One region of the Kitasatospora sp. NPDC091257 genome, then DNA from elsewhere that is predicted to be linked to it. Evidence: riboswitches for the same ligand, from Rfam matches in the RefSeq annotation. Region 1 holds a riboswitch; each other region holds the start of a gene.
The links. A riboswitch is a leader RNA that binds a small molecule or an ion and turns the genes downstream of it on or off. The one in region 1 is predicted to bind cyclic di-AMP.

Region 1 (5,463 bases):
TCGGACAGGTCCGCCAGACGGGTGAGTTCGGTGCGGCGCGGGCCCCCGTACACGGTGTGCGAGACGGGCAGCAGCCGGCCCGCGTCCACCAGGTCCAGGACGATGCCGGCGGCGCCGAGCGCCGGACGGGCGACGTCGGTGACGGCCGTGGTGACGTCCCGGACGGTCACCGCCCGGGACAGTGCCCGGGTGAGCGTCAGCAGCAGTGCCGTCCGGGCGGCGGCCGGGGAGTTCCGCTCCTCGGCCGGCGGCTGCTCCCGGTACCCGGCCTCGGCCAGCAGCCCGGCGATCCGCACCGGCCGCCCGTGCACGTCCAGCATCACCTCGCCGGACTCCTCGACCCGGGCGGGCCGGCCGCCGGGCCGCAGCACCCGGTAGCCGATCCGGTAGCGGCCGCCGGTGGCCAGCGCCTCGGCGAGCGCGGCCTGCACGTCCGGCAGGTCCTCCGGGTGGACCAGCCGGTCCAGCTCGGGGGCGGCGCCGTCCGGGGCGGCCGGGCGGCCGGCCACCCGGAACGCCTCGGCGTCCCAGTAGCTCTCGCCGGTGACCAGGTCGCGCTCGAAGGCGCCGTGCCCGGCGGCCCGCACCGCCAGCGACAGCAGCGGGTGGGCCGGCCCGGCCGGGTGGCCGTCCGCCGCCCGCGGACCCTCGGGCAACCGGATGCCGTAGGGTGCGCGGGTGCCGTGCGGGAGATGGGCGTCGGCATGGTCCAGCAGGTGCGAGAGCCGGTGGGCGCAGGCCTCGGCGACGGTCTCCAGGACGTCCAGGTCACGGCGCGGGACGGTGCCCCGGTGGGCCAGCGCGAGGGCGAGCACCCCGATCGGCCGCTCGTCCACGACCATCGGCAGGGCGATCACGGCGACCATCCCGGTGCCCAGGCCGGCGTTCGCGTTCGGGTAGTCGACGCTGGTGTGCTCGGGGCTGAGCAGGTACGGGCGCCGCAGCCGCAGGGCCATCGCGGCGGGCAGCTCCCCGGCCGGATCGACCACGCCGTAGCGCTCGTGCGCCCAGTCCGGCAGCCCGTGCGAGGCGGTCAGCCGGAGCATCCCGGCGGAGTCCAGCAGGTACAGCGCGGACCCCTCGCCGGTGATCCAGCTCGGGCCCTCGGCCAGTACGGTGCCGAGCAACTCGGCGGCGCTGGTGCAGCCGAGCAGCAGGCGCACGCAGCGCATCGCACTGCGCGCGGTCGGACTGTCGGCGGGCTCCAGGGGCACTGACCCTTAATACCCCATTTCCCCAAGCGGTGAATGGTTCCTCAAGGGGTGAACGGGGACCGGGCCGTCGCACCGGCACCGGCGAGGTGGCCGTCCGCACCGGCGGTCGTCCGGGCGCGGCCCGGCGCGGGAAGTCGGCCCGGCCGACGTCCGGCGCGCGGGCGGTGCCGCCCTCCGGGTCCGTGCGGGCCGGCCTCCTACGCGGGCCAGGCGCGGAGGCCGGTGGTGAGGGTGGCGATGAGGCGGTCGTGGGTGGTGGCGAGGTCCTCGGCCAGCCGGAAGCCGCCGGCGGTGGTCAGGGAGGCGAAGCCGTGGGCGAGGGAGCGGACGGTGCGGGCGGCGTGGATCGCCTCGGAGCCTTCGAGGCCGTACTCCCGCAGGACGGCGATGATCACGCCGACGAGCCGGGCGCCCGCGCGGGCCAGGTCGTCGTCGGGCTGCGGGGCCTGGGGGAGGGCGTTGTAGCGGTGCGGGTGCGCGGTGGCGTACGCGTGGTAGGCGCGCAGCACGGCGGCGACGGCGTCGTCCCCGCTGCGCCCGACGGCCGCCTCGGCCAGCCGGTCGGCCAGGTCCCCGGTGACCCGTACGGCGATCAGTAGCCGCAGTGCGGCGAGGCCGCCGCTGACGTGCTTGTACAGCGAGGGAGTGGCGACCCCGGCCCGGGCGGCGACGGAGGCCAGCGTGAGGGCCTCGGCGCCCTGCTCGTCGATGAGGGCGAGGGCGTGGTCGACGACCTGGTCGGGGGTCAGTCCTACGCGGGGCATGGGTTCGGGCTCTCCGTACGGATGACGTCGGGTGGATCGGGCGGGGTCGGGCAGGAGCGGGCGGTGGGGCCGGGCGGGGCTCAGCCGAGCTCGGCGAGGAACGGCAGCAGGGCGTCGGCGGTGGCCGTCGGGTTGTCGGCCATCGGGTAGTGCCCGGACCCCTCGATCATCACCTTGCGCGCGCCGAGCGCGGCGGCCTGCCGGTCGGCGACGAGCTCCGGCTTCGGGAAGTCGGGGTCCTTGCTGCCCATGACCACCAGCGCCGGGCACCGCACCGCGGCCGTCCAGCCGACCGGCGCCGAGTCGCCGTGGACGTACCCGCGGGTGGCGGTCTTCCGCCCCGGGGTGCGCAGCGCGGCGACCAGTCCGTCCACGTACGCGTCAAAGTCGGCGGGCTTGGCGCCCGGGAAGGCCATCCGGCGCAGGTAGAAGCCCCAGGAGGCCGGCCAGTGGACGAGGGCGGCGCCCATCAGGCCCATGACGCCGCGCATCAGGGCGCCCGGCGGCGGGTTCTCGACGAAGGCGTTGAGCAGGACGATCCCGGCGACCCGCTCGGGCGCGTCCCCGGCGGCCCTGACGACGGTCGCCCCGGTGTAGGAGTTCCCGGCGAGGACGGCGCGCTCGATGCCGAGGTGGTCGAGCAGGGCGAGGACGTCGCCGGCGATGGCGGCCGGGCCGTAGTCGTCCCACTCGACGGAGGACTCGCCGAAGCCCCGCAGGTCCACGGTGACGACGCGGTGGCCGGCGGCGACGAGCAGCGGACGCAGGTGCCGGTAGGCGGCCCGGCTGTCGAGCATGCCCGGGAGCAGGACGACGGGGGTGCCGTCGCCCTGCCGGGTGTCGTCGAAGGCGATCCGGCCGCCGGGAACGGTCAGGTACTGGGTGCTCGGGGTGATGGTGCCGTTCATGGGGTCCTCCTCGGGCCGCCGGTGCGGGACATCGGCGCGCGGGCCGATAGCCATAAAGCTAAGGCTAATAGCCTTAGCCGTCAAGCGAACGGCCGGGTGAGGGGTGGAGCGGAAGGAGCGGAAGGGATGATCAGACTCCCTCCACCTTGAACGGGTCGTGCTCGCTGAGCAGCTTCTCCAGCCTGGCCTGGTCCACCCGGGTGACCATCTCGTTGGACTCCTGCCGGTCCCGGATCACCTTCGCCAGCGTGAACGCCGAGGTGACGGTGTAGAGGAGGCCGATCCCGAGGAAGGCCCTGGTCCATCCGCCGACCGGCAGGTAGGCGATCCCGACGGCGAGGGCGACGCCCGACAGGGCGAAGGAGAGGACGGCCTGGATGTGGTACGCGGCCGTGGTGCGGGTCTGCATCGATGTGCTCATGGCGCCAGGATGTGGCCGCCCGGCCGGGGTGCACATGAGTAGGAGTACTCAGATGGGACCGTGCGCGAGGGGGGTGTTCGCCGGTGTCGTTCGTTGACGTCCGATCACTTTGCCCTAGGCTGCTCCGAACGGATGGCTTGGAATCAGAGCCTCCTAGGATTAACGTTTGATAACGCAGCGCGGTTGTCAACGCCGTACCCAGACGGCACCGTGCGCCGTCGCCTAATCCCGCCGACCCGCCTCCGGGCAGGTCAGGGAGCCGGGGAACCACGTTCCTTGGGGTGAATCGGCGGGGCCCCGGCCCAGCCGTAGGAGACCTTCCTGCTCCGAACCCGTCAGCTAACCCGGTAGGCGCGAAGGAAGGAAAGGAGCGCGCCTCCGTGGCGTCGACGCACACCCCGGCACACCCGGCCGGCTTCGCAGCCGGTACCCAGCTCCTCGACCACCCCGGCACGGACGGCCCCGAGGCCTTCGGCCCGGAGGACTTCCCCGCGGAGGTCGAGACCAACCGCCACCGGATGCCGCGTCAGACCCGCGGAGCCTCCCCACTGCTCGGCGTCACCGCCGTCGCCGCCACCCTGGGCGCCACCGGCTTCGCCTCGGCGACCCCGGCCGCCGCCCCCGCCGTCGAGGCCCCGGACGAGACCCCGGTCGCCCTCTCCGCCGACCCCGGACTCGCGCTCGCCGCCCGCATCCAGCACCAGGCCGACAGCCAGCGCACCGCCGCCGAGGAGACCGCCCGGCTCCAGGCCGCGCAGGAGGCGGAGGCCAAGGCCGTCGCCAAGGAGGCCGAGGCCAAGCGCGCCGCCGAGGAGGCCGAGCGGGTCAAGGCCGCCGCCCTCACCCTCCCGGTGAAGGACTACCGGCTCTCCGCCCACTACGGCCAGAGCGCCCGCTACTGGGCCAACCTGCACACCGGCCTGGACTTCGCCGCCGACACCGGCACCCCGGTCTACGCGCTCGGCCAGGGCACCATCACCTCGGCCGGCTGGGCCGGCTCGTACGGCTACCGGATCGTCGAGACCCTGCCCGACGGCACCGAGATCTGGTACTGCCACCTCTCCTCGATCACCAAGGGCTCCGGCAAGGTCGCCCCCGGCCAGCAGATCGGCAAGGTCGGCGCGACCGGCAACGTCACCGGGCCGCACCTGCACATGGAGGTCCGCCCCGGCGGCGGCGCCCCGGTCGACCCGGAGCCCTGGCTCCAGCAGCGCGGCCTCAACCCCTGACCCGCGCGAGAAACCCGGTGCACCCGCGAGAGGCCCGCGCACCCGCGCGAGAAACCCGACGCGCACGCGAGAAGGCCCCGGCCCGGAGCAGCGGCTCCGGGCCGGGGCCTTCGTGCGAGGTCTCACTCCTCGGCGGGCAGCTGCGCCAGGTACGCCTCGATCTCCTCCTGGCCCGGCTCCGGCGCCAGCTCCGGGAACTCCGTCACCAGCAGCCGGGGCAGCCCCGGCACCGTCCACCCGCCGAACAGGTCGAGCGCCGCGTCGACCGCCGCCTCCTCGAACTGCCCGAAGTCCCCGGCCAGTTCGTCCGGCATCGGCCGCCCCTGCGCGGTCAGCTCGGCCAGGTTGCGGTAGCTGCGCCGCATCAGGCCCTGCTCCAGCAGCCGCCGGGCGCCGTCCGTGGCCATGCCGACCGACAGCACCCGGCCCGGGCCCCAGCCCTGCTCGTCCGGCTCGTCCAGCCAGCCGGCCGGCACCAGCGCCTCGTACGCGGCCAGCCGGTCCTCCTCCGCGAGCTCCGCGAAGCCGGCCAGCCAGTCCCGCACCGCCGCCCCGTCCGTGACGTCCACCCCGTACGCGTGCAGCAGCACCGCGTACAGCCGGGGCCAGGTCACCAGGTCGGCGCGGCGCAGCAGCCCGGCCGCGACCTCGCCCTGCCACTCGGCCTCCTCGTGCAGCCGCTCCTGGCGCTTGGCGTTCAGCCGCCGGGCCGCCCGCTGGTGGTCGATCAGCAGCCGGACGGCGTCGCCGTAGGCGAGCGGGTCCTCCTCGGGAGCGGGTTGGACGTACAGGTGGAGCCGCTCGTACAGCAGGTGCTCCACCGCGTCGGAGGTCAGTTCCGGCCAGCCGTCGTGCATCCTGCCGTCGCCCAGCTCCAGCAGCGCCAGCACCGCGCGCAGCGGCGCCTCGGCCACCGGCGCGCGGTCC
Region 2 (5,463 bases), on a different contig from region 1:
ACGGACCAGTCCGCGCAGCGAGTACGCGAAGAAGCCGAGGGCCGAGGCCTCGGTGACGACGTACGCCAGCACCGCGAGCAGCCCCGAGGCCATCCCGACCACCCGGCCCAGCCCGTGCGAGACGTAGCCGTAGAACGCGCCGGCCGCGGTGATGTGCCGGGCCATCGCCACGTACCCGACCGAGAACACCGTCAGCACCACGGTCGCCACGATGTACGCGGCGGGCGCGCCGGCGCCGTTGCCCTGCCCGACGATGATCGGCAGGTTGCCCGTCATCGCGGTGATCGGGGCGGCGGTGGCGAGTGCCATGAACACCACGCCGACCAGGCCGACCGAGTCCGCCTTCAGCCGGTCGACGCCGCCCGTCCCCGGCCGCTCCCGCCCGGCCCTCTCCCCCGCCACGTCCCCGCTCCGGACCGCCATCCGGCCTCCTCGCCTCCCGGACCCGCCCGACCGCCGGACCGGCCGGACGCTGACCGTCCGACAGCATGGCGCGCCGGAGCAGCCCAGCGATCGGGCCGACGGCCCGCCGGAGCAGTCGAGTTGACGCCACGTTCGACCGGTCGAACGACGCTCCGGAACCCGCCGGACGGCCGGGGCACGACCGGACGGGCCCGGAAACGGCAGCGGCCGGCCCGGCCGCACGAGGAGGTCCTCGTACGGCCGGGCCGGCCTGGGCGTGTCCCGCGCCCATGTCCGCCGTGCGGCGATCACCCGGTCGAGCGGTCACCCGACATGACCATCCCGGAGGATCGATTCGCCCCGCAGCAGCGGTGGTTCCGAAAACCCTCGGGGCTCAGCGGCCCCGGGTCAGAGCGCGACGCCGTGCGCGCGCAGGTAGGCGACCGGGTTGATGTCCGAGCCGTACTCCGAGCCGTTGCGGATCTCGAAGTGCAGGTGCGGGCCGGTCACGTTGCCGGTGGCGCCGGAGAGGCCGATCTGCTGGCCGACGGTGACGGCCTGACCGATCCTCACGCCGATCGAGGAGAGGTGCGCGTACTCGGCGTAGTGGCCGTCGGCGAGCTTGATCTCGACCTCGTTGCCGTAGGCGCCGCCGTTGCCGGCCTTGACCACGACGCCGTTGGCGACGGCGCGCAGCGGGGTGCCGGTGGAGGCGACGAAGTCCTGGCCGGTGTGGTGGCCGGAGGCCCACATCGAGCCGGCCACGCCGTAGGCGGTGCCGAGCTTCGGGTTGGCCAGCGGGGCGACGAAGCCGGAGGTGGCGGCGGCGACCGGAGTGGCGGTCACGACCGCGGCCGGAGCGGCGACCTGCAGCTGGGTCTGGAGCTGGGCGGAGGGCTTGGCGGCCTCGGTCTTCACCTGGACCTGGGCCTGCGGCTTGGCGGCCTGGGTCGCCGGAGCGGCCGGCTGGGCGGGCTTCGCCGGGGCGGCCGGCTTGGCCGGGGCGGCGTCGGCGGCCGGCGCGGCGGCGTGGCCCGACAGCGCGAGCTGCTGGCCCGGGAAGATCAGGTTCGGGTTGGCACCGACCACCGAGCGGTTCTGCTCGTACAGCGCGTGCCAGCCGCCCTCGACGTTCTTGGCGTCGGCGATCTTGGACAGGGTGTCGCCGCTGACGACGCGGTAGCTCTCCTGCGCGGCCGGGGTGGCCGGGGCAGCGGCCGGCGCGGCCGACTTGGCGTCCGTGGAGGCGGCGGCCTGCGCGGCCGGGGCGGCCGGAACGGTGTGGGCCTGGGCGCTCACCGCGGTGACGAGCGGGAGGGCGAAGGAGACACCGGTGACGGCGGTCGCGATGCCGATACGGGCGGCGCGGGGCAGGGCGATACGACGAGCCTGAGCAGGCATGGAATTTTCCTCTCCGACGCCTGCGAGGTGAGCTGTCGGGTTCGGGCTGGAGTTGCCCGGCCGCATGCGCGGCTTCACCCCTAGCCGGTCCTGGACGCCCGCGCCCTGAGGCGCGAACTCCGGTCCGGCGACTTACCTGTGGGTCCCCCGCTCCTGCCGTACAGAGTTCGTTTCGAACCACCGGGCAGCGGCAGGACTCGGCGTTCCACCCGGTGGATCCGTCCGGACTGGCCGGGCGGTCGCTGAACTAAAACCCATCCGTTCGGGTGAAGCAATGTCGATCTCTTGAAAGGGCAACCATCTCCCCCGTTCCGGTGACCCTCCGCAGACCGGACCCCACGGTGCGTACACAACCCATTCACCCCCCGCCACTGATCCACGACCCTGCGCCGAGATCGGCGACGGACCGCAGCCACCCGTTCACGCACCGCCGACCGTCAACACACCCACCGGTGACCCTTGTCACGTGCGCCCCGGCAGCGCAGGATTCGCCCGTGGCCACCTCCGAGGCCGGCACCCTGCGCCTGGGCACCGCGCAGGGTCGCTGGGTACTACTGGCGACCGTGCTCGGCTCCAGCATGGCGATGCTCGACGGCACCGTGGTGAACGTCGCCCTGCCCCGGATCGGCGCCGACCTCGGCGCCTCCCTGGCGTCCCTGCAATGGACTCTGAACGCCTATCTGCTCACCCTGGCGGGCCTGATCCTGCTCGGCGGCGCGCTCGGCGACCGGTACGGGCGGCGCAAGGTCTTCCTGATCGGCGTGGTCTGGTTCGCCATCGCCTCCGCGGCCTGCGCCGCGGCGCCGAACATCCACGTGCTGATCGCCGCCCGCGCCGTCCAGGGCATCGGCGGGGCGCTGCTCACCCCCGGCTCGCTCGCCATGCTCCAGGCCGTCTTCCACCCCGACGACCGCTCGGCCGCGGTCGGGCTCTGGTCCGGCCTCGGCGGGGTGTCCGCCGCGATCGGCCCCTTCCTCGGCGGCTGGCTGGTGGACGGCCCCGGCTGGCGCTGGATCTTCCTGTTGAACCTGCCGCTCGCCGCCGCCGTGATCGCGGTGACCACCCGGTCGGTGCCGGAGACCCGGGACGAGGCCGCCACCGGCCGCTTCGACGTGCTCGGCGCCGTGCTCGCCGCCCTCGCGCTCGGCGCGATCACCTACGCGCTGACCGCGGCGGGCGAGGGCCTGTCCCCGGCGGTCTGGGTCAGCGGGGTGATCGGGGTGGTGCTCGGCGTCGCCTTCGTGGCCGTCGAGCGCCGGGCGCCCGAACCGATGCTGCCGCTCGGGCTGTTCTCCTCCCGGCTGTTCACCGCGGTGAACCTGGTCACCCTGTGCGTGTACGCGGCGTTCAGCGGCGTCTTCTTCCTGCTGGTGGTGCAGCTCCAGATCGTGTCCGGGTTCTCGCCGCTGGTCTCGGGCTTCGCCCTGGTGCCGATCACCGTGCTGATGCTGGCGCTGTCCGCGCGCGCCGGGCGCCTCGGCAAACGGATCGGCCCGCGCGTCCCGCTGACCGTCGGCCCCCTGCTGTGCGCCGCCGGGGTGCTGCTGATGCTGCGCATCGGCCCCGACTCCTCGTACTGGGTGGACGTGCTGCCCGCCGTCACGGTGATGGGCTGCGGGATGACGCTGCTGGTCGCGCCGCTGACGGCGACCGTGCTGGCCGCCGTCGAGGTCCGGCACGCCGGCATCGCCAGCGGGGTCAACAACGCCGCCGCCCGCGCGGCCGGCCTGCTCGCGGTGGCCGCCCTGCCGGCGCTGGCCGGGCTGAGCGGCGACGCCTACCGGGTGCCCGCCGCGGTCGACTCCGCCTTCCACACCGCGATGCTGATCTGCGCGGGCCTCCTGGTGGCCGGCGGGCTGATCGCCTCCGCGACCGTACGGGGCAATGTGCTCGCCCCCGAGGAGCAGCCGGTGGCCGAGCCGAACTGCGACTGGCCGTGCGGACCGACCGCCCCGCCGCTCGACCCCGGCCACGTCCCCACGACGCGCGAGGGCCCCGCCACCGGTCCGGCGGCAGGGCCCTCGACTCTGAACTGACCGAGCGTCAGAGGATGTCGGCCGGCGCGTACTTGGCGGCCTCCGGGTAGGCGGCCGCGACGGCCTCCACCTGGCGGACGACCTCGGCGACCTGGGCACCGGCCGCGCCGGTGAAGGACAGCCGGTCGGCCAGCAGCGCGTCCAGCGCGGCCCGGTCCAGCGGGATCCGCTCGTCGGCGGCCAGCCGGTCCAGCAGCTCGTTCTCCCGGGCGCCCGCACGCATCGCCAGCGCGGAGGCGACGGCGTGCTCCTTGATGACCTCGTGCCCGGTCTCCCGGCCGACGCCCGCGCGCACCGCGCCCATCAGCACCTTCGTGGTGGCGAGGAACGGCAGGTAGCGGTCCAGCTCGGCCTCGATCACGGCGGGGAAGGCGCCGAACTCGTCGAGGACGGTCAGGAAGGTCTCCAGCAGGCCGTCGAAGGCGAAGAACGCGTCCGGCAGCGCGACCCGGCGCACCACCGAGCAGGAGACGTCGCCCTCGTTCCACTGGTCGCCGGCCAGCTCGCCGGTCATCGAGGCGTAGCCGCGCAGGATGACGGCCAGGCCGTTGACGCGCTCGCAGGAGCGGGTGTTCATCTTGTGGGGCATCGCGGAGGAGCCGACCTGGCCCTCCTTGAAGCCCTCCGTGACCAGCTCGTGGCCGGCCATCAGGCGGATGGTCTTGGCCAGGCTGGACGGCGCGGCGGCCAGCTGGACGAGGGCGGTGAGCACCTCGAAGTCCAGCGAGCGCGGGTAGACCTGGCCGACGCTGGTCAGCACGTTCTCGAAGCCGAGGTGCCCGGCGACCCGGCGCTCCAGCTCGGCCAGCTTGTCGGTGTCGCCGCCGAGCAGGTCCAGCATGTCCTGGGCGGTGCCGACCGGGCCCTTGATCCCGCGCAGCGGGTAGCGGGCGATCAGCTCCTCCAGGCGGCGGAAGGCGACCAGCAGCTCGTCGGTGATCGATGCGAACCGCTTGCCCAGGGTGGTGGCCTGCGCGGCCACGTTGTGCGAGCGGCCGGCCATGACCAGCTCGGAGTGCTGGGCGGACAGCTTGGCCAGACGCACCAGGACGGCCACCGTGCGGTCGCGCACGTGCTCCAGGGACTGGCGGATCTGGAGCTGCTCGACGTTCTCGGTCAGGTCCCGGGAGGTCATTCCCTTGTGGATCTGCTCGTGCCCGGCGAGGTCGCTGAACTCCTCGATCCGGGCCTTGACGTCGTGGCGGGTGACCCGCTCACGGGCGGCGATCGAGCCGAGGTCGACCTGGTCGATCACCCGCTCGTAGTCGGCGACGGCGGTGGCCGGCACCTCGACGCCGAGGTCCTGCTGGGCCTTCAGGACGGCGAGCCACAGGTGGCGCTCGAGGACCACCTTGTGCTCGGGGGACCACAGCTGGGCCAGGGTCGCCGAGGCGTACCGGGAGGCCAGGACATTGGGGATCTGGGGCTTCGCGCTCACGCTTCGCAAGAGTAACAGCCGAGGTCACGCCGAACGTCGGCGGCCGGGGTAGGCTGGGTCAATTGAGCGCCTTTCAGATGGCGCACCGCAACCTTCTCACCGCAAGGATACCACACCGATGAGCGAACATCCAGCGGCCGCGGGAAACCCCGGCGACGCCCTCGCCGCGGCCCTGCGCACCGAGCA
Region 3 (5,463 bases), on a different contig from region 1:
GAGCCGGCCTTCCGGGTACGGATAGCGGAGCGGCTGCGCCTCGGGCAGCCGGACCTGGTGAAGGCGCTGGAGTCGGGCACTGTCCCGAGCGCCGCCGATCCGATGGACGTCGCGGCCGCCGCCTACCTGGTGCGTTCGGCGGGCTGGAGCCGGCTGGTGGCCGAGGCCGGCGAGGAGGCCGAGCGGGCCGGCGCCGAGGACGCGGCCGCGGAGTCGGCCCGGCTGGTGGAGAAGCTGCACGCCGAGCTGGCCGAGGTGCGGGCCTCCGCGCGGGCGGACGTGGACCGGCAGCGGGCCGAGTCGGACGGCGTCCGCAAGGAGGCCGAGTCGCTGCGCAAGAAGGTGCGGTCGCTGGAGAGCGACACCCGCCGGGCGCAGGCCGAGACCCGCCGGGTGGCCGGCGAGCTGGAAGCCCTGAAGGCGCAGACCGCGGCCGAGCGCGGTGCGGCCGAGACCGAGGCGCGCAGGCTCAGGCACCGGGTCTCGGAGCTGGAGAACGCGGTCGAGCAGGGCCGCCGGTCGGCCCGTGAGGGGCGCAGCGTCGAGGACATGCGGCTGCGGCTGCTGCTGGACACCGTGCTGCAGTCGGCCCAGGGGCTCCAGCGGGAGCTGGCGCTGCCGGTCTCCCAGATCCGCCCGGCGGACCTGGTGGAGGCGGTGGTGCCGGGGGCGGCCTCGCCCCACGACGTGGCCCGGCGCGGGCTGGCCGAGGACGATCCGGCGCTGCTGGACCAGCTGCTGGCGATCCCCCAGGTGCACCTGGTGGTGGACGGCTACAACGTGACCAAGACCGGTTATCCGACGCTGCCGCTGGAGCAGCAGCGGATCCGGTTGCTGGGCGGGCTGGCGATGCTGGCGCAGCGCACCCAGGCGGAGGTCACCTGCGTGTTCGACGGGCAGGACCTGGACGTCCCGGTGATCATGGCGCCGCCGCGCGGGGTCCGGGTGCGGTTCAGCCGGACCGGGGAGACGGCCGACGAGCTGATCCGCCGTCTGGTGCGGGCCGAGCCGCAGGGCCGTCCGGTGGTGGTGGTGTCCACCGACCGGGAGGTCGCGGACGGCGTGCGGAAGGCGGGCGCGCGCCCCGTGGCCTCGGTGCTGCTGCTGAACCGGCTGGCGCGCCCCTGACCTCGACCGGACGTGCGATGCCTGGTCAGGAGTGGTTCCGGGGTGGTGTGCGGGTCCCGTGTCGTCAGTGTGCGGACCGGAGTTCACACCTACGGGGGAGTGGCAAAACGGATAGATCTTCACTAGGGTCTGGCGTCAAACCTATTTTCCGGAATCTCATCCCATCAGGTGAGTCCGTTGGAAGAAGGAGCAGGACCCTTGGCCTCCCACCGCCGTCCCAAGCAGCCGAGCCGCGCGCGGATCTCCGTGCTCACCGCTGCTGCTGCGACCGCGGTCGCCCTCTCCGCGCAGGTGGCCGCGCACGCCGCGCCGCAGCCGAACAAAACGGACGTCAAAGCGCAGATCGACCAGCTCCAGGAGGAGCAGGAGCAGGCGGCGGAGAAGTACAACGGCGCCAAGGAGCGGGCCGACCAGCTGCGCAAGCAGGCCGACCAGCTGCAGGACCAGGTGGCCCGCAGCCAGGAGCAGATGACCCAGCTCCAGGGCGGTCTCGCCGAGGTGGCGGGCGAGCAGTACCGCACCGGCGGCATCGACCCGTCCGTCCAGCTGATGCTCACCTCCGACCCGTCCGGCTACCTGGAGAAGGCCTCCACCGTCCAGCAGGCCAGCAGCAGCCAGGCCGAGGCGCTCAAGGGGCTGCTGGACCAGCAGCGCCGGCTGGACCAGGAGAAGGTCGAGGCCTCCGCCGTGCTCGCCTCGCTGGACACCACCACCAAGGACCTGAACCAGGCCAAGGCGGACGTCAACACCAAGCTGAAGGCCGCCCAGGACCTGCTGAACTCGCTGAGCGCCACCGACCGCGCCGCGCTGAAGGCCCAGCAGGCGCAGGACGACCGCGCCTCCCGCGGCAGCGACCGGGTCGACCTCAGCAGCCTGCCGCCGGCCAGCGGCTACGCGGCCGTGGCGATGGCCAAGGCGATGAGCAAGCAGGGCTCGCCGTACGTGTGGGGCGCCACCGGCTCGACCACCTTCGACTGCTCGGGCCTGATGGTCTGGGCGTACGGGCAGGCGGGCGTCTCGCTGCCGCGCACCTCGCAGGAGCAGGGCCACTACGGCACCCGGGTGCCCTCGCTGGACCAGGCCCAGCCGGGCGACCTGGTGGTCTACGGCAACGACATGCACCACGTCGGGATGTACATCGGCAACGGCATGGTGGTCCACGCGCCGCACACCGGTGACGTGGTGAAGGTGATGAAGGCCGACGCGATGTCGATCAACACCATCCGCCGGGTCTGACGGCCCGACACGCCCGCGGGCCCCTCCGGGGGCTGTGAAAAGCGCCACCCCTCGCGCGGGGGTGGCGTTCGGCTTTCCGCCCCTTCGCGGCCACATGCTGAGAACTGATCAGCCTTCTGTGTGCCAGTGGTCACCATCGGTCATTTTCACAGAAGAACTTGGGAAATCTTCGGTCTTTTTTCTGACAAGGATTTGAACGGATCACGGTTCAGTTACTAGGGTCGTGCCCTGAACCACCGCACTGTCGATCGCCCAGCCAGGGTGGCGGCGGTGGTTACCGTCGAGTTCGTGAGGCAGCGGGGCAGGTCGAAGCGACTGCCCGACAGGGGAGCCCAGTGGTTTGGGGGCGCTGCGGAGCGGAGCCGGGGAACCACGTTCCTCCGGGGTGAATCGACGCCAGGTCGGCCGATGGAACGGCCGTGAGGCGTCGTAGGGCATGCTTCCGGCCCGAACCCGTCAGCTCACCCGGTAGGCGGACGTAGGAAGAAGGAGTCCGCCTTCGTGGCGTCCCATCGTCGTCCCAAGCCCGCAGGCCGCGCCCGGGTCTCGATCCTGACCGGTGTCGCCGCGGCAGCCGTCGTCCTCTCCGCTCAAGGTGCCCACGCCGACCCGCAGCCGACCAAGGAACAGGTCAAGGGGCAGGTCGACCAGCTCAACGAGCAGGCCGAGATCGCGACCGAGAACTACAACGCGGCCCAGGCCAAGCAGCAGGAGCTGGAGAAGCAGGTCTCCGGCATGCAGGACCAGGTGGCCCGTCAGCAGGCCCAGGTCACCGAGCTCCAGGGCGGCCTGGCCGAGATCGCCGGCGAGCAGTACCGCAACGGGGGCATATCCCCGACCGTCCAGCTGATGTTCTCCTCCAGCCCGGACACCTTCCTCAGCCAGGCCGACGCGCTGAACCAGGCCGGCAGCACCCAGAAGGGTCAGCTGAAGGAGCTCCAGGAGCAGCAGCGCAAGCTCGACCAGGACCGCAACGAGGCCCAGGGCAAGCTCGCCGAGCTGGAGTCGACCACCCAGCAGCTGAAGGCCTCCAAGGAGGAGGTCCAGGGCAAGCTGAAGGCGGCCCAGGACCTGCTCAACACGCTGACCGAGCAGGAGCGCCAGGCGCTGCGCCAGGCCGAGGAGAAGGCCGCGGCCGACGCCAAGGCCAAGGCCGACGCCGCCCAGGCCCAGCAGCAGCAGGCCGACCGCGCCTCCCGCGACAACAGCCGCGGCGACCTCGCGACCGGCTCGTCCGGCTCGTCCGCCTCGACCGCCTCCTCCCCGGTGAAGGTGGCCCCGGGCAGCTCGCGCGGTGCCGCCGCGCTCTCGGCCGCCGCCTCCAAGATCGGCAGCCCGTACGTCTGGGGCGCCACCGGCCCGGGCTCCTTCGACTGCTCCGGCCTGATGGTCTGGGCGTTCAACCAGGCGGGCGTGTCGCTGCCGCGCACCTCGCAGGCGCAGGCCTCGGCCGGCACCCGGATCGGCTCGGACATCTCCCAGGCCCAGCCCGGCGACCTGCTGATCTTCTACACCGACGCCCACCACGTCGGCATCTACGCGGGCAACGGCCAGGTGCTGCACGCGCCCAAGCCGGGCGCGTCGGTGCGCTACGAGGCCGTCACCAACATGCCGCTGGCCTCCATCGTGCGGGTCTGATCACCGCTCGGACGCTTCCAGGCCCGGCCTCCCCCAGGGGAGGCCGGGCCTGCGGTTTTTCCTGCGGCTTTTCCCGAGGGCCGATCAAATGTCCGACAACAGCCTGAATATTCGGGTTGGCAGGGGTTTGGACTCGCTTGCCCTGACTCGCTAACGTCTGCCACCGGACTCCCGCTCGACGGCCGCCCGTCCCGGTGCGGCGGCGGGAGCCGCGCCGCAGGATTGGAGCCGCTGCCGCCATGCCCGTGCACCGCCGTTCCCAACTGCTCGCCCGGGCGCTGGTGCTGACCGCGGCCGCCGCCACCGCCCTGGGTGTGGCTGCCGGAGGCAGCGCCCAGGCCGCCCCCGGCAGCCCCGACCCGGGCGACCGCCAGGACGTCAAGACGCAGGTGGAACAGCTGTACGACGAGGCCGAGCAGGCGTCCGAGAAGGCCAACGCGGCGCAGGAGGCCCAGCGGCGGCTCCAGGGCGAGACCACGATCCTCCAGGGCGAGATCGCCGTGGCCCAGGACCAGCTCAACGGGCTGCGGGGCGACCTCGCGACGGTGGCCGGGGCCGAGTACCGCGGCGGCGGGATGACCCAGACCGCCCAGCTCATCCTCTCGCCCGACCCGGAGGGCTACCTGTCCCGCGCCCGCGCCCTGGGCCAGGCCGCCGCGCGCCAGCAGGAGACCCTGCACGAGCTGGTCGCCCGGCAGCGCCGGCTCGACCAGCGCCGGACCGAGGCGGCCGGCAAGCTCGACGAGCTGGACCGGACCCGCCGCTCGCTCGCCGACAGCAAGCAGCAGATCCAGCAGCGGCTGGCCAGCGCGCAGAAGCTGCTGAACGGTCTGGGCGCCGCCGAGCGGGCCCGGCTGACGGTCCAGGACGCCCGGGACGCCGAGCAGCGCGCCACCCGGGGCACCGACCGGCTGGACCTCGGCACCGCCCCGCCCGCCTCCGAGCGCGGGGCCGCCGCGCTGGCCGCCGCGGTGCGGATGATCGGCTCCCCGTACGTCTACGGGGCCACCGGCCCGCACGCGTTCGACTGCTCCGGTCTGATGTACTACAGCTGGCGGCAGGCCGGAGTGACCCTGCCGCGCACCTCGCAGGCCCAGGCGTACGCCGGGCAGCGGGTCAGCCTGTCCGAAGCGCGACCGGGAGACCTGGTGATCTTCTACCGGGACATGCACCACGTCGGCATGTACGCCGGCGGCGGCGTGATCGTGCACGCCCCCCGCCCGGGCGCCAAGGTCCGCTACGAGAGCGTCACCGCCATGCCGGTCTCCGGGGTGGTCCGGCTCTGAACGCCCCGCCGTCCGGCCCCGCCGACCCCACTGGCCCCGCCGGTACATCCGGCTCCCGCCCCCGCCGGACGCTGTCCCGGCGGGGCGCGCTGCTGCTCGCGGCCGGTGGGCTGGCCCAGCTGTCGCTGCCTCCGGCCGCCCCGGCGGCGCCCGCGGCCCGCTCGGCGGACCGGCA
Region 4 (5,463 bases), on a different contig from region 1:
CGCCGCGGCCGGCGTACTCGGCGGCGTCGTCGAGGATCTCCTCGATGCGCAGCAGCTGGTTGTACTTGGCGACGCGCTCGGAGCGGGCCGGGGCACCGGTCTTGATCTGGCCGCAGTTGGTGGCGACGGCCAGGTCGGCGATGGTGACGTCCTCGGTCTCGCCGGAGCGGTGCGACATCATGCAGCGGTAGCCGTTGCGCTGGGCCAGCTCGACGGCGTCCAGGGTCTCGGTCAGCGAGCCGATCTGGTTCACCTTCACCAGCAGCGCGTTGGCGGTGCCGGTCTCGATGCCGCGGGCCAGGCGGGCCGGGTTGGTGACGAACAGGTCGTCGCCGACCAGCTGGACCTTGTCGCCCAGCTTGTCGGTCATGGCCTTCCAGCCGTCCCAGTCGGACTCGTCCAGCGGGTCCTCGATGGAGACCAGCGGGTAGGCGGCGACCAGCTCGGCGTAGTACTCGATGAGCTCGGCGGCGGTGAGGTCCTTGCCCTCGAACTGGTAGGCGCCGTCCTCGTAGAACTCGGAGGAGGCGACGTCCAGGGCCAGCGCGACGTCACGGCCGGGCACGTAGCCGGCCTTCTCGATGGCCTCGACGATGAGGTCCAGGGCCTCGCGGTTGGAGTCCAGGTTCGGGGCGAAGCCGCCCTCGTCACCCAGACCCGTGGACAGGCCGCGCTCCTTCAGCACGCCCTTGAGCGTGTGGTAGACCTCGACGCCCCAGCGGACGGCCTCGGAGAAGGACTCCGCGCCGATCGGGGCGATCATGAACTCCTGGATGTCGACGTTGGAGTCCGCGTGCGACCCACCGTTGAGGATGTTCATCATCGGGACCGGCAGGACGTGCGCGTTCGGGCCGCCCAGGTAGCGGAACAGCGGCAGGTCGCTGGCCTCGGAGGCGGCGTGCGCGACGGCCAGCGAGACGCCCAGGATGGCGTTGGCGCCGAGCGAGGACTTGTCCGGGGTGGCGTCCAGGTCCAGCATGGCCTGGTCGATCAGGCGCTGCTCGGTGGCGTCGTAGCCGACCAGCTCCGGGCCGATCTGCTCGATGACGGCCAGGACGGCCTTCTCGACGCCCTTGCCGAAGTAGCGGTTCTTGTCACCGTCACGCAGCTCCAGCGCCTCGAAGGCACCGGTGGAAGCACCCGACGGGACAGCGGCACGACCCGTGCTGCCGTCGTCGAGGCCGACCTCGACCTCGACCGTGGGGTTGCCGCGGGAGTCGAGGATCTCACGGGCTACGACGACATCGATGGACGGCACGAGGCATCTCCTTGCGGAAGCAGGGTCCGGTCTGACGGTGGTGCTGTCAGCAGGACGATTGCGGAGTCGTTACGACCAGAGCCTAACCGCCCGGGCTCCCGGGGCCACGTCCGCCTCGGTCCCGTCTCAGCGTGTGGCCCCACTACCCACCGGTAGTTCACCTGCTTGTCCCAGCTTGTCCCACCGGAGCGGGCGAATGCGGACGAAGGGGACCGGTAGGACCGGTCCCCTTCGGACGGCGGGGTGAGGCGGCGTCGGCGCCGGGCGCGGCGGGCGGGCCGGCGTCGAGCGAGCCGGCGTCGAGCGGGCCGGCGTCGAGCGGGCCGGCGTCGAGCGGGCCGGCTCAGCCGAGGTGCAGCACCTGGCCGGGCATGATCAGGTTCGGGTCGCCGCCGACCGTGCCGTGGTTCTGCTCGTACAGCGCGTGCCAGCCGCCGGACACGCCCTGGGCGGCGGCGATGGTCGACAGGGTGTCACCGGCGCGGACGGTGTAGTCGTGGCCGGTGGTCTGCGGGGCCGACTGCGCGGCCTGCGGGGCGTACTGCGGCTGGGCGGCGGCCTGGCCGGCGTACTGCTGGTAGACGCTCTGGTGGCTGGTCCAGTACCAGGCGCCGTTGCTCTGGTACCAGTACACCTTGGCGTCGGCGTCCCAGCCGGCCTTGCCGGAGAAGCCCGGGGTCTGCGGCTGCGCCTGCTGCTGCGGGGCGGCCTGCTGGACCGGCTGCGCGGCGGGCTTCGGGGTCTGCTTCTGGGCGGCGGGCTGCTGCGCGACCGGCTTCTCGGCCGGCTTGGCGGCGGGCTTCGGGGTCTGCTGCTTGGGGGCGGACTGCGGCTTGGCGTCCGAGGAGGTGTCGACCGCAGCCGGGGCGCCACCCTTGGTCAGACCGGCCTTCTGGGAGCAGACCGGCCAGGCGCCCGGGCCCTGCGAGGCCAGCACCTTCTCGGCGACCGAGATCTGCTGGGTCTTGCTGGCCTGGTTGGCCTGCGGCGCGTAGGCGGTGCCGCCGTACGCCTTCCAGGTGCTGGAGGTGAACTGGAGGCCGCCGTAGAAGCCGTTGCCGGTGTTGATGCTCCAGTTGCCACCGGCCTCGCACTGGGCGACGGCGTCCCAGGTGGAGGCGGGGGCGGCGGAGGCGCCGGTGGCGGTGAGGAGCGGCATCGCGAGTCCGACGCCGGCCACACCGGCGACGGCGATGGCCTTCTCGGCCTGGGTGCGACGACGGTGACGGCCAGTTCCAACGAACAGCATGAAGAGGTCCCTCTCCGCACGCCTGCGAGGTGAGCTGTCGGGTTCGGACCGGGAGGTGGCCCGGCCGCCGTACGCGGAAACGATTCCGCTCGGGCGGCTTCACCCCAAGCCGTGGGGAGACGGCAACAAACCTGGTTCCCCCGCCCCTGCCCAGGGTTCTGGTCGGTTTCCCGTGGCGCGGCGGGCAGGACTCGGCGTTCCGCGTACGAGGTCCGCAGCTGCGAACTCCAGGGAGAGTAGACAGATCATCAGACCAATCACAAGCTCATATCGTCGATATCACACAATAATTACGGCGCGTGTTCGATCGCCTACCAACGGCGGTGTTATGTCCGGATTGATGGGTGTTCACACCCCCGTCAGCAGGCGGTTCGCGACGTCCCGTCAGTGCGATCTCAGCACGTCGGAGGCGTGGCGGGAGTGTTCGGCGAGGCCTGCGGAGAGGCCTGCGAAGGAGCGTGCGGAGGGGTCCGCGGAGAGGCCTGCGGAGAGGCGTGCGGGGAACGGCTCTCCGGACTGAATTCCACCGGGAGTTCGCGCAGCCCACGCATGATCAGACCACCGCGCCACCGCAGGTCGTCCGCGTCTTCCGCGAGCCGGAGATCGGGCAGCCGGGAAAGCAGCGTGGTCAGCGCGGCACGACCCTCCAAGCGGGCGAGCGGAGCGCCGATGCAGTAGTGGATGCCGTGCCCGAAGCCCAGGTGGGGGTTGTCCGTCCGGGCCAGGTCCAGGGTGTTCTCGGCCGCGAACCGGGCCGGGTCGCGGTCCGCCGCGGCGAGCACCACCAGCACCGGGTCTCCGACCGGGATGTCCACCCCGCCGATGGCCAGCGGACGGGTCGCGAACCGCCAGGTCGCCATCTCCACCGGTCCGTCGTAGCGCAGGAGTTCCTCGATCCCGGTCTCCAGCAGCGCGCTCTCCCCGCGGGCCACCGACTCCTGCAGCAACCGGCGCTGCTCCGGATTGCGCAGCAGGGCGTACGTGCCGTTGCCGATCAGGTTCACGGTGGTCTCGAAACCCGCGAACAGGAGGATGAAGGCCATCGCCGCGGCCTCGTTCTCGGTCAGGTGCTCACCGTGGTCACTGGCCCGGATCAGGCCCGAGATCAGGTCGTCCCCGAGGTCCGCGCGCTTGCGGTGGATCAGCTCCAGCAGGTACGCCCGCATCCGCTTCACCGCCCGCCCCACGCCGCCGCGCCGGCCGCCGCCGTGGCCCGGCTTCGTGTGGCGCACCATCATCCCGGCCCAGTCCCGGAAGTCGTCCTGGTCCTCGGCCGGCACGCCCAGCATGTCGCAGATCGCGTAGATGGGGAGCGGGAAGGCGAACTCGTGGATCAGGTCCGCCGAACCGCGCTGCGCGAAGCCGTCGATCAGCCGGTCGGTGAGCTGCTGCACCCGCGGCTCGAACTCGGCCACCCGGCGCGGGGTGAACGCCTTCGACACCAGCCTGCGCAGCCGGGTGTGGTCCGGCGGGTCGATGTTCAGCAGGTGGGTCATCAGGTCCGCCTGCCGCTCCCCCGGGATGCCCACCCGGCCGGTGCGGTGCGCCTGCTCGCTGTGGTGCGCCGGGTTCTTCGACAGCCGGCTGTCCGCGAGCGCCTGCCGGGCGTCCGCGTACCGGGTCACCAGCCAGGCCTCCACCCCGCTCGGCAGCGTGGTGCGGTGCACCGGGGCGTGCTCGCGCAGCCAGGCGTAGGCGGGGTACGGGTCGGAGGCGAACTCCCAGGTGAACAGCTGCGGGGCGGTGGCGTCGGACGGCGTGGCGGCGGGCCGGGCGGAGTCGGGCTGAGCTGGCATGGACCGACCGTATCCGGTGCGACGGGCACGCCCGCTCCGGCGGGCCGCCGCTCCTCCCGCCGACGGTCCGCGGCCGTCCTGCCGATGCTCCGTGGACGGCCCATGGACGGCTCATGGACGGCCCGTTGACTGTCCGCGGACGGTCAATGGACAGCTCTTGGCCGACTCTTGGCCGCAGTGCGGGCGTGAGCCTGGTCACCTGCGGGGTAATCCCTGTTGCGGAGGGTCAGGACGTGCCTACGATCCTCCGCAGTACGCGTGGGCGCCGGTGCGGTGTCGCCCACAGGGAGGAGCAGGCCATGCGGGTCAGCGGGTCAGTCGTCGTCATCGCGGTCCTCGACGGCGGTTCGGGCGCGGGACTCGCCCGCCGGTTCGCCGCGGCCGGCGCCTCCGGAATGCTCATCGCCGACCAGTACGCCGGCATCGCCGAGGACCTCGCCGCCGAACTCGACCGGCCGGGCTGCCCCGTCGTCGGCGTCTGCGGCGACATCCGCCGCCCCAGCGACGTCGCCGCCCTCGTCGACACCGCCGAGAAGCACCTCGGACCGATCGACCTGTTCGCCGTGGCCGGCCCGGACGGCGAGCGGATCATCTCGCTGGCCGAGCTGCCCGACCACCTCGACCTGGAGCGGCTCGCCGAACTCGTCGTCCTCGTCGGCGAGGCCATCGGCGAACTCGTCCCGCCGCAGCGGTGCCCGGAGCACACCGCCACGGCGGCCTGAGCGCCTACTTCCCGTCGGGCTCCCCGGCCGAGTCCCCGTCGGGCTCTCCGTCGGGCTCTCCGTCGGGCTCTCCGTCCGGCTTGAGGCCTTCGGCCGCGCGCACCGCGTCCCGGTAACCGCGCGCGGCCGACCGCAGCGCCGCGTCCACGTCCACCCCGGCGTCGTGCGCCCGCTGCGCCACCGCGAGCAGCAGCCGGCCCGCCGAGTCGGCGGTCAGCTCGACCGGCAGCTCGTACGACTCGTCCGGCACCCCCGTGAAGCCGGCCCGGCGCACCCGGGACACCAGCTTCGCCGCGTACGCCAGCGCGGGCAGCCCGGCCGGCACGCCGTCCAGCACCGACTCGCGGTCCGCCTTCTCGGCCGCCTTCAGCTGCTCCCAGTTCGCCTCCACCTCGGCGGCGCCGCCGGCCTCGACGTCCCCGAACACGTGCGGGTGCC

Region 2: another riboswitch for cyclic di-AMP. It lies ahead of ACIQOV_RS12895 (peptidoglycan DD-metalloendopeptidase family protein); the one in region 1 lies ahead of ACIQOV_RS15550 (M23 family metallopeptidase).
Region 3: another riboswitch for cyclic di-AMP. It lies ahead of ACIQOV_RS05475 (NlpC/P60 family protein); the one in region 1 lies ahead of ACIQOV_RS15550 (M23 family metallopeptidase).
Region 4: another riboswitch for cyclic di-AMP. It lies ahead of ACIQOV_RS22255 (transglycosylase family protein); the one in region 1 lies ahead of ACIQOV_RS15550 (M23 family metallopeptidase).

Annotation. Positions count from the first base shown of each region.
Region 1 covers NZ_JBIVVI010000280.1:2,184-7,646, forward strand. The annotation lists gene ACIQOV_RS15530 (SpoIIE family protein phosphatase) at 1-1,214, opposite strand, end outside; gene ACIQOV_RS15535 (TetR/AcrR family transcriptional regulator) at 1,412-1,978, opposite strand; gene ACIQOV_RS15540 (alpha/beta fold hydrolase) at 2,059-2,886, opposite strand; gene ACIQOV_RS15545 (YiaA/YiaB family inner membrane protein) at 3,017-3,307, opposite strand; cyclic di-AMP (ydaO/yuaA leader) riboswitch at 3,517-3,675, shown strand; gene ACIQOV_RS15550 (M23 family metallopeptidase) at 3,688-4,536, shown strand; gene ACIQOV_RS15555 (hypothetical protein) at 4,659-5,463, opposite strand, start outside.
Region 2 covers NZ_JBIVVI010000211.1:3,928-9,390, reverse strand. The annotation lists partial or broken gene ACIQOV_RS12900 (amino acid permease) at 1-423, opposite strand, end outside; gene ACIQOV_RS12895 (peptidoglycan DD-metalloendopeptidase family protein) at 811-1,803, opposite strand; cyclic di-AMP (ydaO/yuaA leader) riboswitch at 1,806-2,006, opposite strand; gene ACIQOV_RS12890 (MFS transporter) at 2,298-3,839, shown strand; gene purB (adenylosuccinate lyase) at 3,847-5,286, opposite strand; gene ACIQOV_RS12880 (HelD family protein) at 5,396-5,463, shown strand, end outside.
Region 3 covers NZ_JBIVVI010000070.1:2,054-7,516, forward strand. The annotation lists gene ACIQOV_RS05465 (NYN domain-containing protein) at 1-1,128, shown strand, start outside; gene ACIQOV_RS05470 (NlpC/P60 family protein) at 1,327-2,364, shown strand; cyclic di-AMP (ydaO/yuaA leader) riboswitch at 2,702-2,855, shown strand; gene ACIQOV_RS05475 (NlpC/P60 family protein) at 2,866-4,002, shown strand; gene ACIQOV_RS05480 (NlpC/P60 family protein) at 4,242-5,288, shown strand.
Region 4 covers NZ_JBIVVI010000486.1:686-6,148, reverse strand. The annotation lists gene eno (phosphopyruvate hydratase) at 1-1,258, opposite strand, end outside; gene ACIQOV_RS22255 (transglycosylase family protein) at 1,602-2,507, opposite strand; cyclic di-AMP (ydaO/yuaA leader) riboswitch at 2,513-2,681, opposite strand; gene ACIQOV_RS22250 (cytochrome P450) at 2,903-4,303, opposite strand; gene ACIQOV_RS22245 (SDR family NAD(P)-dependent oxidoreductase) at 4,603-5,025, shown strand; gene ACIQOV_RS22240 (MazG family protein) at 5,030-5,463, opposite strand, start outside.